2 regions of the Vreelandella neptunia genome follow, and region 1 is predicted to be linked to the other one. Evidence: predicted binding sites of a transcription regulator. Region 1 holds the regulator's gene; the other holds the start of a gene.
The links. Region 1 encodes PhoB, which activates phosphate uptake and scavenging genes when phosphate is short. Its sites were predicted from a motif close to TGTCATANNNNTGTCANA; they were not measured.
Positions count from the first base shown of each region.

Region 2: the regulator PhoB is predicted to act here: its motif matches at 1,958-1,975, upstream of SR894_RS18695 (PhoX family protein).

Region 1 is NZ_CP140255.1:4,769,097-4,773,508, reverse strand. It holds gene SR894_RS22065 (NAD(P)/FAD-dependent oxidoreductase) at 1-273, opposite strand, end outside; gene SR894_RS22060 (chorismate--pyruvate lyase family protein) at 412-975, shown strand; gene ubiA (4-hydroxybenzoate octaprenyltransferase) at 1,011-1,901, shown strand; gene phoB (phosphate regulon transcriptional regulator PhoB) at 2,013-2,702, shown strand; gene phoR (phosphate regulon sensor histidine kinase PhoR) at 2,705-3,991, shown strand; gene SR894_RS22040 (hypothetical protein) at 4,300-4,412, shown strand, end outside.
Region 2 is NZ_CP140255.1:4,034,514-4,038,925, forward strand. It holds gene SR894_RS18695 (PhoX family protein) at 1-1,894, opposite strand, end outside; gene hemP (hemin uptake protein HemP) at 2,105-2,275, shown strand; gene SR894_RS18705 (TonB-dependent receptor domain-containing protein) at 2,397-4,373, shown strand; gene SR894_RS18710 (ChuX/HutX family heme-like substrate-binding protein) at 4,405-4,412, shown strand, end outside.

The DNA.
Region 1 (4,412 bases):
TACCTGGGTGTGGATAACCATCTGGGCATTTAGCTCTTCGCCTAGTTCAGCAGCGCTGCGCTGGGCTAATTTTTCGGGCTCGAGGCCCTTGGCGAAGCCGGTGGAGAGCAACGGCTTGCTGTAGTCATCGCCGCTGTCAGCGCTTACCAGCGTGATTGAGCGTTGGTCGCCCAATCGGCGTAACACCCGGGCAAGGCCAACCCCTGCCATGCCAGTGCCAATAATCACCAGCGCAGCGTGAGAGGACGTTTTCTGTGTTTGGGTGGCGGGCATGCAGACACCAAAAAAAGTTGCTAAAAAAGGGTGCGAAAAAAGAGGCGCTAAACCGAGTCGTTAAAAAAGTCGCTGAAACAAAAGCCTTTCAGTGCTCATGTTACACTAGCCAACCCGTTAATTGCCCTGGAGAACTCGGTGACGGCTGCTGCTTTTCGGCAAAATCCTCTATTTTCCCGCTGGCGCCCGATTGATGCGGCGCGGCCTGCGATGAGTGCTTCCTGGTGGCAGTGGGTCGCCTCCACCGACTCGTTAACCGCCCGCTTAATGGTCGCGGGTGGAGAGAAGCCGTTTCGAGTACGGTTGCTACATCAGGGCGTCGGCTGGCCGCGCCAGGATGAGGCTCAGGCGCTGGGCATTGGCGCCAAGCGCTACGCTTGGCTGCGGGAAGTGGCGCTGTGCTTGGATGAAACGCCGTGGGTAGTGGCTCGCTCGGTCGCCCCCCTCACGCAGCTAAAGGGCCAGCGTTTGGAGAGTTTGGGTGAGCGCTCGCTAGGCAGTTGGCTATTTCGACAGCCAGGTTTAGTTCGCGGGCCTTTGGAAGCGACGAAGCAACCCCCGCATTTTATTAGCGTGAATGGTATCGATGGGAGTTGTGCCTGGGGAAGGCGCTCCGTCTTTTATCACGGCGGCCTGTCGTTATTAGTGCAAGAGTATTTTTTGGGTGCGATGGCAGATGATCTTGGCCTGCCTTCGCGCTAGGCTAGCGCCTGCATCTTATTCTTCGTGAGGTAAGCATGGATCGTTCACTGTTGCGGCCGAAGGGATGGGCTCGCGTGGCAGATTTTTTACAGCTGATGCGCTTGAATCGGCCGATAGGCACATGGCTTTTGATGTGGCCGACGCTGTGGGCCCTTTGGGTGGCTGCGGAAGGTGTACCAGGACGAAATGTGCTGCTGATTTTTGTGGCCGGCGTTTATGTGATGCGTGCCGCGGGCTGCGTGGTCAATGACTATGCAGATCGCCACTTTGACGGGCATGTGAAACGCACAAAACATCGTCCGCTAGCGACAGGCCGTATCAGCGAAACCGAAGCCCAGCTACTGTTTATCGCCCTGGTGGCCGCTGCGTTTATTCTGGTACTACTGACCAACTGGTTTACGGTGCTGCTCTCGCTGGGCGGTGTGCTGCTGGCGATTATTTATCCGTTTATGAAGCGCTATACCCACTTTCCTCAGGTGGTGCTGGGCGCTGCGTTTTCTTGGGCGATTCCGATGGCGTTTGGCGCCGTGTTGGGCCACGTGCCGTTGGAGGCATGGCTGCTATTCTGCGCTAATGTATGCTGGACAGTGGCCTACGATACCCAGTACGCCATGGTCGATCGCGACGATGATTTAAAAATTGGCATTAAATCAACGGCCGTGCTGTTTGGAAATGCGGATCGTTTGATGATTGGCTTACTCCAGGTAGCCACCCTGGGATTGCTGGCCTGGGTAGGCTGGCGGGTTGGTTTAGGTGGTTTCTTCTGGCTAGGGCTTGCGGCAATGGCGGCGACTTTTCTGCATCAGCAGCGCTTGATTCGCGACCAGGAGCGGGATCCCTGCTTCCAGGCTTTTCTCAATAATCACTGGTCGGGACTGCTGATTTTTGCCGGTATTGCGCTAAGTTGGTGGCCTGTGGCTGGTTAATCGCGGCGGTTGTCATGTAACTGTCATCAAGTCATGGTGTTATCGTCACTGACATGTCATTGAACTGTTTATCTTTGAGCAAGTTTTCTTTGGACACCGTGAGGCTCTGGTATGACCGCCAAGACCGTTCTGATTGTCGATGATGAATCATCGATTCGCGAGATGATCGCGGTAGCGCTGGAAATGGCTGACTATCGCGTGCTCGAAGCGGATAACGCCCAGGATGCTCATGCTATGGTGGTCGACCACCAACCCGATTTACTGCTGCTGGACTGGATGATGCCCGGCACTAGTGGTATTGAGCTGGCAAGACGTTTAAAGCGCGAAGAAGCCACCGCCGAAATTCCCATTATTATGCTCACCGCCAAAGGCGAAGAGGATAATAAAATTCAAGGGCTTGAAGCTGGTGCAGATGACTATATCACCAAGCCTTTTTCTCCCCGGGAATTGGTGGCGCGACTAAAAGCGGTGCTGCGTCGTGCGACGCCACGTGGCGTTGAAGATCCCATTGAGATTAACGGCCTGCTGCTTGATCCGGTGAGCCACCGGGTCAGCGCCCACGGCAAAGCGCTGGAAATGGGCCCTACCGAGTACCGGCTGCTACAGTTTTTTATGACCCACCAAGAGCGCGCTTACACACGCAGCCAGCTGCTTGACCAAGTGTGGGGGGGGAATGTGTATGTCGAAGAGCGCACAGTTGATGTGCATATTCGCCGTTTGCGTAAAGCCCTGGGCGAGGTGCATCAAAACCTGATTCAAACGGTTCGGGGTACCGGTTACCGTTTCTCTGCACGGGTGTAAATGTGCGTTTATGGAGTCGTGAGCTGTGGCGAATAGCGTGGCTGGCCACGCTGGGCACCTGCTTAGGCTGGCTGTTGGGTTCGGCCGGGCTGGGGCTCGCGGCAGGGCTTGCGCTATGCCTGTTTTACCACCTACGACAGTTGCGCGAGCTTTACCTGTGGCTCACGCTTAACCCTCACGATGAACCCCCTGCCGCCAGTGGAATGTGGGGCGAGCTATTCGATCGTTTATACCGCTATCAAAAAAGCCAGCGCATTACCCAAAGCCGTCTGCGCGCTACTCTGGCGCGTATTCAAGAGTCGTCTGAAGCGATGCGTGACAGCGTGGTTATGCTTGACCGCCACGGCGACCTGGAGTGGTGGAACAGTGCTGCTACCGCCATGCTGGGGCTACAAACGGCCCATGATCGTGGTCAACACATTACTAACCTGCTGCGCGACCCAAGCTTTATCAGCTACTTTAATGCGCGTAATTACAGTGAGCCGTTAACGCTCACTTCGCCGATTGATGAACGGCGAATCCTGCAATATCAAATTACTCTCTATGGTGACGACGAACGCTTGGTGATGGCGCGCGATATCACCCGCTTGCATCGCCTAGAGCAGATGCGGCGCGACTTTGTCGCCAACGTCTCCCACGAGCTGCGCACCCCTCTGACCGTTCTATCAGGTTATTTGGAAACCTACAGTGATATCGCCGATCAGCTTCCGCCGCGATTGGGTCGCAGTGTCCAGCAAATGCAGGAGCAGACCCAGCGGATGCAGAATCTGGTCAACGATTTATTGCTGCTCTCGCGTTTGGAGATTGACCAAGGTGGGCAAGATCATCATCCGCTGTCACTTGAGCCTTTACTGCAAAGCGTGTGTGCTGACGCACTAGCCTTATCGCATCAACGCCATACCATCACCGTCGCACTTGAGAGCGATGCGCGGCTGCTAGGCAGTGAGCAGGAAATTCGTAGCGCCGTCTCTAACCTTGCCTTTAATGCGGTTCGCTACACACCAGCAGGCAGCCAAATCACCCTGCGCTGGAAAGCTAGCGCTACTGGCGGTGGCTGTATTGATGTGGAAGATAACGGAGAGGGGATTGATCCTGTGCATATTCCCCGCTTAACCGAACGCTTTTACCGAGTCGATAAGGGGCGCAGTACTGCAACGGGCGGCACAGGTTTAGGCTTAGCCATCGTTAAGCACGTACTGTTGCGTCATGATGCGCAACTGCAAATTGAATCCCTCCCCGGTAAAGGGGCGTTGTTTCGCTGCGCCTTCCCCCCCTCGCGTCTTGTTTGATGTAGCCAAATGTTCCGCCGCACAATATTTGTAGAAGTGTGCAATATTGGCATGCAAGATTGGTAAAACCTTGCTCATGTGTCATTTCTACACAGTTTTTAGCGTCATATTTTAGCTGGGTAGATTTTTGAAAATGCTTTCAAGTTGAATTCAAGTTATTGATTTTTGATGTTTTTATTTTATTTTATGTTTTTTTGGCATACCGAATGCAGCAATAAAGTTAAGAAAGACGACCGCAGGAAATGCTGGCTACTGGTTAGCCCTTCTTTCTTGACTAAGCGGTAACAAACAGCGATCGGAGGTGGAATATGATGTCCAAGGAATTTCTCAAGAAAGCTGGCATTCTAGGTGTTTCTTTTGGTCTGATGGCAAGTCCATTAGCTTTTGCACAAACCGATGAAAATTCGGCGATTGACGAAAA
Region 2 (4,412 bases), 730 kb from region 1:
TAATCACCGGGCCGGTTCCCTGGATGTCGTCTAGCCCATTAGGTACCACGGCAAGCAACTGATCGTTGGTGTACTCGGTCACCCCATCATAACCATTATCGGTCTGGATCCAGAGGATACCCTGACCGTCTTCTCGCTCGTCGAACCAGAGTCCGTCGGGGCTGGCGAACTGATTCATTTCTGTCAGGCCTGAGTGGTTATCTGCATCGTCAGCGGCAGCGCCGAACACAAACACCTCCCAAGTGAAGGCATTCGGGAGCCGGCTTTCGCGCCAGCGGATAATATGCCCCGCTTCGTTATTAGCGCGAGGGTTGGCGGCATTGGTAGGCGCTAAATCGTAACCAACACCTACCTGTTCCAGACGCTCACCGTCATTAGTATAAGTTGGGGATGTCTCTTCAGCGGTACGCTGCGTGTTATTGGTGAGGGTGAGATACACCTCACCGGATGCAGGATCGACGGAAGCCCACTCAGGGCGATCCATTGGCGTGGCACCCAGCAAATCCGCTGCATCGCAGGTGTTGATGATGATACCTGCCGCATCATCGTCGGCTAGCCCCAACGCCGCCGCCAGTGTGCGACCATCGCGCGTTTGGGTGCTAGGCGTTAGCGGCAGCCATTCGCCGCTGCCGTCAGCGTGGAAACGGGCCACATAGAGGGTGCCGTTATCCAAATATTTGTTGCCAATGGCAAGACGATCGTACTCTTCACCTGGGCGGTTGGCATCGGCGGGATCCCAGGCGGCATCAGAGACATATTTATATACGTACTCGTTGCGGGCATCGTGCCCTGAGTAGTAAACCACTGGCTGACCGGCTTCCAGCTTGCCTAACCAACACCCTTCATGACGGAAACGCCCGAGTGCCGTACGCTTAACCGCCAATGCATCACTATAGGGATCAACTTCCACCTGGTAGCCGAACGTGCGTGCTTCGTTGCGGTAATCATTTTCAGCACGCTCGCCGCGCGGGGTAATATCGAAGCGAGCAAATTCGTCATTCTGTTCAGAGGCATCACCTGCCGAAGTATCCCAACCATAGCGGCTTTTATCGGTGGGAATACCAATCCGGGCATCGTCCTGGAAGCGTTCACCGCGGTTCACAAAGATATCGGGCCAGTTCTCTTCACAGGCAATATAGGTGCCCCAGGGCGTTACCCCGTTACCACAGTTATTGTTGGTACCACGGGTTTGGGTACCCTCAGGCGAAAAGCGGGTTTTGACGTAGTCACTGCCCGCCACTGGCCCGGAAAGTTCCATCACCGTCGCGCTGGTGAGGCGACGGTTATAGCGCGACCCTGGCACGTGCGCCCATTGGCCGCTGGCGTTCTTTTCGACCTCAACAAGGGTAACACCGTGAGCGTTGATTTCGGTGCGCGACTCCTCTGCTGGCCGCTGACCCTCATCCGCATTAGTGGGGCCACCTTGAGGCGCCCATAGCGCTGCTTGGTCGATATATTCATTGTTGAGCGCCAGCACGAAACGACGCGAGGCGTTGTCGGTATCCAGGGCAAAACCGGCCATGCCGTCATGGTGCATGCCCACACTCTCCGCCTGACGCTCAGCGGTCATTGGCTGTTCGGGCTGCCAGGTAATATTTTGGTTCAGCGGCGTGCCCCACGGCACCAGGACCTGGGCCACGTAACCTTCCGGCACCACCACGGCATCGGTGCGTGACCCTTTAACCGCTTCAAACGCCAGTGTCAGGGGTGTTTTTTGGGCGCCGCTTGCGGCAAGCGCTTGAGCAGCACCGCCAAAGCTAAGCATCGAGGCAGCCGCCATGCTCAAACCACCGCGCATCACGTCGCGCCGTGACACATGGCGCGCCAATACTTCCGCAAAAGGTTGATTGCCGCTGTGGTTAAACAGGCGATGATCTTCGATCTCTTTACTCATTTTGGTCTCCCCCTGATCGTTTGTAAGTCAACGATTAAACGTTAGGAGACACTAAAGAAGCTTAATGACAGCAAGATGACGGCATGCCTGCATTTAGATGAAGAACAGTCGAATGCTAGCCACTTTTACTCCCCAAACCCTATTGAGGGATGTCTGCAACTCTGCTAAATTAACGCTAATAGTTATCATTAACACAGGAGTTACTCTCTCATGCAGTTACCCGCCAAGGGCACTGGCCAGGGAGATACGTCGGCCTCGACGCCCCACGAGGTGAATAGCAAAGAATTACTTGGTAACTCAGGCCAGTTGGTTATTCACCATGAACAGCGCCGCTATGTGTTGCGCCGTACTAAAAACGGCAAGTTAATCCTTAACGCCTAACGCCCTTAAACATCTAAATACCTAATTAACTTATTGATTCTAAAAAGCAAAGCCAGCCAGGTAGCCCATCGCACCCAGCCAGCGACCTCTTCCACTTATCCCTGTTGGAACTCTCTGGCTCATGAAACATACACGCACCTTTAGTGGCCTCTGTTTAACGCTGCTCCCACTACTCGCCGCCCAAGCAGACGACGCCGAGCTTAACCCTGTGACGGTCACCGGCACCCGGGCGCCTACGGATCTTTCACAGGCGCCGCTAATTATCGATATTATTGATCGCGATGATGCGGTGCTGGCCACCGCCAGCCGGGTCGAAGACGTACTTAGCCGCCAACCCGGCCTGCATGTGGCTGGACAAGGGCGTCGAAATGGCCAGACCTTAAGTATGCGCGGTTTTGGCAGTAAAGGTGTGCTGGTGCGATTAGACGGGGTACGCCAGGATATCTCCACCGGTCATATCGGTAACTTCTTCCTCGACCCTGGCTTGATTCAAGAAGTACAGATAGCGCGCGGTGCGCTCTCCAGCCTTTACGGCAGCAATGCCATGGGCGGAGTGGTCAGCTTCACCAGTGTGGATGCCAACGACCTGCTTGCTCCCGGCGAAGATAGCGGCGTACGCCTATCGGTAGGCGGCACCACTGCCAGCGATGAGCTGCGGGGCAGCCTGACGGCCTTTGGCCGCCGCGATACCGCCAATGGCCAGGTGGATGGTCTCTTTTCAATCGGTCGCAGTGAATCCGGTGATATTCGCCGCGCCGGGGGCGATGAAGCCGAAGAGGATGCAACGCTCAATAGCCTGCTGCTAAAAGGCGGTTGGGAGCCAAGCGACGATCAGCGGCTATTTATGAGCTGGCAGCACTACGACGAACGCGCCACCCAGCCCGCCAACCCACAGCAGCTTTCCACCGATGCCAGCAATCCGCTGCGCGATCGCGATGTGGAAAGCAACAACGTCCAGTTGGGCCACCGCTGGCAGCCCAGCGCTGCCACCGAAGTCACTTCGCAGCTGACCTTTAGCCAGCAGGATATCGATGAGCCCCAGGCCAACCGCACCTTAGAGCGGGTCGGTCTCCAGAGCGACGGTTTCCACACCATGGATCACGGCTGGCTCTCGCAAACGCTGGTGTTCGGCGCCGAGCTGGAGCAGGCACGCCAACGGCCAGATGGCGAAGCGAATGGCTTCCCTAAAGCCGATATCGACACCCAGGCAGCCTATCTCGACACCACCCTCACCGCAGGACGCTATCTAACCGATGGCGGCGCCGGGCAGTTTGACGTTGGCTTGGGAGCCCGCTATGACCGTTACGACGCCAGCGGCCAAAACGGCGCTGATAGCATCCACGACCAAGTGTCACCGCGCTTTCGCCTTGCTTGGCGACCCGACGATGCCCTGATGCTGTTCTCCGGGTACGCCGAAGCCTTCCGTGCCCCTAGCCTTTCCGAGCTTTACGCCAACGAGCGCCACTTTGCCGGTTTCTGCGCTGGTCCCTTCTTTTGTACACCGGATAACTACTGGATTCCCAATCCCAATCTCTCGCCTGAATCCAGCCACACCTGGGAAAGCGGCGTGGTCTGGCATCAGGGCGATTGGCAGGTTCGTGCCAGCTACTTCGACACCCGCGCCGACGATTTTATCGACACCCACGTCGACATCATGGCGGGCACCACCCAGGCAGTGAACGTTCAGCGCGCCCAGCTATGGGGCTATGACGCCCGGGTGACCTGGCAGCCTAGCGCTTTCCCGTTACTCACCAGCTTTATGGGCCTTTCGGAAGTCTCCGGCAAAGACCGTGATTCTGGCGAGCCCCTAGGCAGTCAAACACCCCTGGAAGCCACCCTGGGTAGCGAAGTGGCGCTGTACAGGAGCGATATCCGCCTGGGCTGGCAAGCACGCTTTGCCCAATCTTTCGATAAGCAGGGCGATGACGAGCGCCTTCCCGGTTACGGCCTACACGATGTGCATCTCGCCTGGCAACTCACCACGGCCGTGGATACTTCGCTGCGCCTTGCCAATGTTGGCGACAAGGTATGGTACCGCCCCGACGGTAGTCTGGGCGATGGGCGCAGTCTTTTCGCCACCCTTAACTGGCAGTGGTAAATCCATACAGTCAACCCGATAGAGGTGCGTCATGATTCC